DNA from 2 places in the Exiguobacterium sp. 17-1 genome. Region 2 is predicted to be linked to the other one. Evidence: riboswitches for the same ligand, from Rfam matches in the RefSeq annotation. Region 2 holds a riboswitch; the other holds the start of a gene.
The links. Region 2 has a riboswitch for S-adenosylmethionine ahead of MUN34_RS02250 (methionine ABC transporter ATP-binding protein). Riboswitches for the same ligand answer to the same signal wherever they lie in the genome.
Positions count from the first base shown of each region.

Region 1 (3,408 bases), on a different contig from region 2:
GGTTCTTTACGGGAATGGCCGAACAGTCATATCTCGGAAACAGAAATCCGGCAATGGAACCTCGAACATGGAATGGAAATCCGTGTCCAAGTCGTACAGCAAGATGCACGCCGGACGACACTAGAAGTGATGGCCGTTGTCGCGACCGACCAGATGAAGCCACTGGCCGAACGAATCGTTTTTGAAAGATGTATCGTTAAAAATCATGGCATCATTGAATCGACGGTCGAAGGACCATTAAAGGATGAGACGGGTAAACCCTTTTACTATGCGACACCGGTTGAAGACATGCGCTTCTTCCATTTAAAAGAAGGGCAGCTCGTCGATCTCGTCATGTGGAAAAGTCGTCCGGAAACACTGACGATTGCCTGGAAGTATGCGTTCCAATATCAAGAGCCGACAGTACAGCTGTTAGAGACGTCAAACGATCCAACAGCACCAGTGCCTTCGTCAGTTGAATCGACTCAAGGATCAGCCGTCAAAAAATCTGGCCGTTACCTGAAGCAAATGAAACGAAAGTCGAAAGTAAAACAGGAACAGAAAACACGCCGGATTCGTGAAAAGAAATCTCAAGCGATGGCACCACTCGTCACGACATCCGTACCAGGGCAGCCAATCGACTTCCTTGATAAGAAGCCTCTCGATTTTGCGTCATTCGTCGGCATGCGACTCGTCATCGTCGGTAATGAACAGCAAGCACCGGTCTATCGGACATTTTTCGCGGAAACGGGTATCGAACTGATTCATCTGTCGGGAGACGCCCAATCAGCGAAAAAGATTGCCGGTCTCGCGAAAAAGACCGATGCGATCGTCGTCATCACGAGCCGTGTGTCCCACGCTGCTTCAGCACACGTCATCGCGCAGGCGAAAAAACACGATATTCCGTTTGCGATGGAACGACTGGATGGACGACGTTCTTTATATACGGCGTGCCAGCGCCAACTTGAAAAAGCACGCTTAAATCAGTTGAAAACAGGAAAATCCTGAAAAAGATGAAACTCCTCTCTTAATTAGCCGTAAATAGAGATAGAACTTATTTTGAGGAGGATCTCCATGATTAAAGAATTAAAATTATCCGCCCGTGAAGCGCTCAGTGGTCGCTGGGTCTTCATGGCACTTATGTTTTTACTGTTTCTCATCATTCAAAGTATTCCAACGATGTTTTCTTCTGATGCGAATGAAGATATTCAAGCGATTGATTTCATCGGTTTCTTACTGAACATTCTCTTACTTCCACTTGCGATTGGTTGGACATGGCTTGCGATGTCTGTCGCTCGGAAAGAACAGGCAAAAATCGTTGATTTATTTGAGCCATACAAAATTTTCTTAAAGGCAGTCGGTCTTTCGATTGTCCAAAGTATTTTCCTTGGTTTATGGTTCTTACTATTTATCATCCCGGGTATCATCAAGTCATTTTCGTATCTAATGACGTTTTATATTTTACGAGATGAACCTTCAATCGGAATTTTGGATGCGATTACACGTTCGCGCCAAATGATGGACGGACATAAGATGGAAGCGTTCATGCTCGTCCTCTCATTCATTGGTTGGTTCCTGCTCGGTTTGATTACCATCGGAATCGCCTTCTTGTGGGTTGGCCCATATTTCAGCGTCACGCTTGCAAAATTCTATGACCGCATCCGCGGTGAAGAAGCACCTGTCGAAGAGTCGACGTTTGTTGCCCCATATTAAGACAACGAGGATGAGAGCCCAGCTCTCATCCTTTTTTTATTGCTGTTTTTAATTCCGATTGGAAAACAAGGTTTAATGGTTGCTTTACTCTGCTAAAAAGTGTACGATAATTCCAATAATTCTTATCAAGAGAAGTCGAGGGAATGGCCCGAAGACACTTCAGCAACCCCGCGCGCAGCGGAAGGTGCTACTTCCTAAAGGGGGCAATCCCTTTACAGATAAGAGCAGACATGATTAATCCGTCGCTCTTTTCGATTTTCGAGAAGAGCGATTTTTTTTATAAGGGGGACATAACGGATGGAGTATGGATTTTGGTTACCGATTTTTGGCGGGTGGTTACGAAATGTCGAGGACGAACAGATGCCGGCGACGTTCGACTATGCGAAACAGGTCGCGCAAACGGCAGAACGAATCGGTTTTTCGACGACACTGATTGCGGAGTTGAATTTAAATGACATCAAAGGACTCGAGGCACCAAGTCTTGAAGCCTGGACGACGGCAGCGGCGATTGCCGCGACGACGGAGCGTCTCGAAATCATGACAGCTGTCCGTCCGGGGTTCCATAATCCGGCGACGACCGCGAAGATGGCAGCAAACATCGATCAACTCAGCAACGGGCGCTTTACACTGAACGTCGTCTCTGCCTGGTGGGAAGAAGAAGCGCGGCAATACAATGGCATCTTCACGGCCCACGACGAACGCTACGCGCGGACGGAAGAGTTTGTCACGATCATGAAAGGATTATGGGCAGATGCTTCGCCGTACAGCTTCGACGGGAACTATTATACGCTCGAGCAGACACAACTGCATCCGAAACCGGTTCAACGACCGGGCATCAAGTTGTACGCAGGCGGGGAAAGTGAAGCCGGGAAACAGACCATCGTCAATCATTGTGACGCCTATGTCATGCACGGGGGAACGGTGGAAGAAGTGTCCGTCAAGATTGAGGATATGAAGGCGCGTCGACAAGCAACTGGGCAACCGCCGCTTGAAAGTTTTGGACTGGCTGCCTATATCATCTGCCGGGATACGGAAGAAGAGGCCATTCAAGAATGGCAACGAATTACGGACGTCAAGGAAGACAGTGCCGGATACGCCGGGTACGACGACTTCGTCAGCAAATCACAACTCGAACAGCAGGTGAAACGGAACGATTATTCGGTCTCGAACCGCGGACTCCGTCCTGATTTGATTGGAACACCGGAACAGATTGCCGAACGGATTCTTGCGTTTGAGCAGGTGGGTGTCTCCTTATTATTACTTCAATTTTCACCACAACTGGAAGAGATGGAACGCTTCGCGCGCGACGTCATGCCGCTTGTCGAAGAAAAACGAAAGGTAGGTCAAACCAAATGACAAAAATTCATATCTTACACGAAAACCAAGAATGGACGGACCATTTAATTAAACGACTCGAAGAACTGGAGTTGCCATATGAACAGTGGCATCTCGACGAAGGGCAAGTTCCGCTTGATGAACTTCCACCGGAAGGCGTCTTTTACAGCCGGATGAGTGCATCTTCGCATACGCGCGGGCACCGCTACGCACCGGAACTGACAGAAGGTGTACTTGCTTGGCTTGAAGAACATGGTCGGACCGTCTTTAACGGGACCCGTGCCTTACGTCTTGAAGTGAGTAAAATCAATCAGTATACGGCTCTTCGAAAAGCCGGGATCCGGGTTCCGAAGACGACGGCTGCCGTCGGACGTGATCAGA
Region 1 covers NZ_JALIGJ010000005.1:158,056-161,463, reverse strand. The annotation lists gene MUN34_RS13475 (DUF2325 domain-containing protein) at 1-987, shown strand, start outside; gene MUN34_RS13470 (DUF975 family protein) at 1,054-1,692, shown strand; SAM riboswitch class I at 1,812-1,917, shown strand; gene MUN34_RS13465 (LLM class flavin-dependent oxidoreductase) at 1,990-3,048, shown strand; gene MUN34_RS13460 (ATP-grasp domain-containing protein) at 3,045-3,408, shown strand, end outside.
Region 1: another riboswitch for S-adenosylmethionine. It lies ahead of MUN34_RS13465 (LLM class flavin-dependent oxidoreductase); the one in region 2 lies ahead of MUN34_RS02250 (methionine ABC transporter ATP-binding protein).

Region 2 (3,408 bases):
ACTCGGACAAACGATTCCGAACAGTTATGTTCCGCTTCAATTCGAAAACGAAGAAAATCCGGTTACTTATCAGCGGACACTTGGTCCTGAGCTGATGGCGGAACTGGATCAGATTGATTGGTTCGTTGCCGGATGCGGATCAGGTGGAACGTTTGCCGGAACAGCGGCTTATTTAAAAGAACGTCTCGGGACGAAAGGTGCAATCGTCGAACCGGAAGGCTCCGTCCTCAATGGGGGACCAGCCGGACCGCACAAGACGGAAGGCATCGGGACGGCCAAATGGCCAAGTCTCGTCTCTCGCGACTTAGTAGATGAAATTCATACGGTTTCGGATCATGATGCATTCACGAAAGTCCATGAATTGGCGGCTCGTGAAGGGTTGCTCGTCGGCAGTTCAGCCGGTGCGGCACTCGTAGCAGCGCTTGATCTGGCAAACCGTTTTCCCGGCAGTACCATCGTCACCGTCTTCGCGGACAGTGCCGAGCGGTATTTGAGCCAACAAATCTTTGAAAAGGTGGACGAGACACATGCGTAAAAAGACAGCATTGATTCATGGAGGAACAGGCGTCGATCGAGCAACAGGTGCCGTTACACCTCCAATCTATCAAACAAGTACGTACAAACAAGAGAAAATCGGTCAATTAAAAGAAGGCTACGAATACTCGCGGACAGCCAACCCGACACGGACGAGCATTGAACGATTGATCGCCGACCTCGAGGGTGGAGCACGTGGTTTTGCCTTCGGGTCAGGAATGGCTGCGATTCACGCGGTTTTCAACCTGCTTGAGTCAGGTGACCATATCGTCATGACCGATGACGTCTACGGCGGAACGTTCCGTTTGATGCAACGTGTCTTACCGAAATTCAACATCCAAGTGACATTCGTCGATACGACGGATCTCGCCGCGACGGAAGCCGCGGTTCAAGACAACACGAAGATGTTGTATGTCGAAACACCAACGAACCCGTTGTTGAAAGTGACGGATATCGCAGCTGTTTCTGAAATCGCGAAACGCAACAATCTGAAACTTGTCGTCGACAACACGTTTGCGACACCATACCTGCAGCAACCACTCGCACTCGGCGCAGACATCGTCTTGCACAGTGCAACGAAATACATCGGCGGTCACTCGGACGTCGTCGCCGGACTCGTCGTCGTCAACAGCGACGAGCTCGGAGAAGATCTTCATTTCATCCAAAACTCGACCGGCGGTATTCTTGGACCGCAGGACAGCTTCCTGCTCGTCCGTGGTTTACGGACGCTTGGTATCCGGATGGATGCAATCGAAGAAACATCACATGATCTCGTTCAGTTCTTACAGGAACAGGACGTCGTCTCGAACATCTTCTACCCAGGACTTCCAACACATCCGGGACATGCGACACAACAGAAACAGGCGACTGGTTTTGGCGGCATGATCAGCTTTGATGTCGGATCAGCGGAAAACGCGGAGAAACTCGTCGAAGCGACACATTTCTTCACGTTGGCTGAGAGTCTTGGAGCTGTTGAAAGCTTGATTTCTGTTCCGGCACGCATGACACATGCCTCGATTCCGGCAGAACGTCGCGCTGAGCTCGGCATCACGGATGGTCTTGTCCGGATTTCGGTTGGACTTGAGGATGCAGAAGACTTGAAAGAAGATTTAGCACGTGCTTTCAGCCTGCTTCAGCCGGTTTCAGAAAAAACTGTTTGACAAGCAAAATAAGCCCTGCTAATATTCAGATTATATTAAAAATAACTAAATACCGATAACTCTTATCGAGAGTGGTGGAGGGACTGGCCCGATGAAACCCGGCAACCGCGGAATTTATTCCGAAGTGGTGCTAATTCCAGCAGACGAATGTCTGCAAGATGAGAGCAAATGGTTTTGTGTACTGAAAAAGTGCGCGCGTTTGCTCTAAAACGTGCGCACTTTTTTTATGTTTAGGAGGGACCGTATTGATTCGCTTACAGGATGTAGGAAAGATTTATCGTTCGAAGCGCGGATCGGTTGAAGCCGTCGTCAATGTCGACTTATCAATCGAGCGCGGTGAAATTTTTGGAATAATCGGTTATTCGGGAGCAGGGAAGTCAACCTTGATCCGATTGCTGAACATGCTCGAAGCACCGACGAGCGGATCGATTCAAATCGACGGTGTCGAAATGACGACGCTCAAACCGAAAGAATTACGCGGCGTCCGCAAAAACGTCTCAATGGTATTCCAGCACTTTAATCTGCTGTGGTCACGGACTGTCGAAGAAAACATCATGTTCCCGCTCGAACTCGGCGGTTATCCGAAAGCCCGTCGCAAAGAACGGGTTGCTGAACTGATTCAACTCGTTGGACTCGACGGACGCGAAGGTGCTTACCCGTCCCAACTGTCAGGTGGACAAAAGCAACGGGTCGGGATTGCCCGGGCACTGGCATCAAACCCGGATGTCTTACTATGTGACGAAGCGACAAGCGCGCTGGATCCGAAAACGACGGACTCAATTTTAGAGTTGCTTGTCGACATCAACAAAAAATTGAAACTGACGATCGTCTTGATCACACACGAGATGCATGTCATTCAAAAAATCTGTCACCGGGTTGCTGTCATGGAAGCCGGGAAAATCGTTGAACAGGGACCGGTTGCCGAAGTATTCCGTCACCCGAAACAGGCGATGACAAAAGAGTTCGTCAAACAATTGACATCACCATCCGAAAACGAATTGACGTTTGCGAAATTACGCGAACGCTACCCGACCGGAAAAATCGTCCAGCTGACGTTCGTCGGTTCGACGGCGGAAAGTCCGATCCTTGCCGAAGTCATGAAAGACTCGAACTTATTATTCAATATCATCGGCGGAAACGTCGGACAGACGCAGGACGGGGCACTCGGAACGCTGTTCATTCAGCTGCTCGGGTCGGAACAGGAAGCACAAGCGGTCATCGCCAAACTTCAAGCGAGTGACGTTGAAGTGGAGGTGGATCACCGATGAGTACATTTTTTACAGATGTGGATTGGGATATGGTTTGGGAAGCAACCCGCAGTACCGTCTATATGACGGCTGTTGCAGGACTCGCGACGTTCGTCCTCGGACTGGCGATCGGTCTGTTGTTATATGCGACAAACGAAGATCTGTTGTTTAAGAACCGGGCACTGTATTCCGTGCTCAGCTTTTTAGTCAATATCTTCCGGTCGATCCCGTTTATTATCCTATTGATCCTGTTGATTCCGATTACGAAAATCATCGTCGGATCATTTTTAGGCCCGACCGCTGCTTTACCAGCGTTGATTCTCGGTGCAGCACCGTTTTACGGCCGAATGGTCGAACTGGCTCTTCGTGAAGTCGATAAGGGTGTCATCGAGGCAGCCGAATCGATGGGCGCAACGAAGTTCCAAATCATCTATAAAGTCCTGATTCCGGAAGCTCTTCCGGCAATC
Region 2 covers NZ_JALIGJ010000001.1:461,742-465,149, forward strand. The annotation lists gene MUN34_RS02240 (PLP-dependent cysteine synthase family protein) at 1-535, shown strand, start outside; gene MUN34_RS02245 (bifunctional cystathionine gamma-lyase/homocysteine desulfhydrase) at 528-1,694, shown strand; SAM riboswitch class I at 1,754-1,859, shown strand; gene MUN34_RS02250 (methionine ABC transporter ATP-binding protein) at 1,940-2,962, shown strand; gene MUN34_RS02255 (methionine ABC transporter permease) at 2,959-3,408, shown strand, end outside.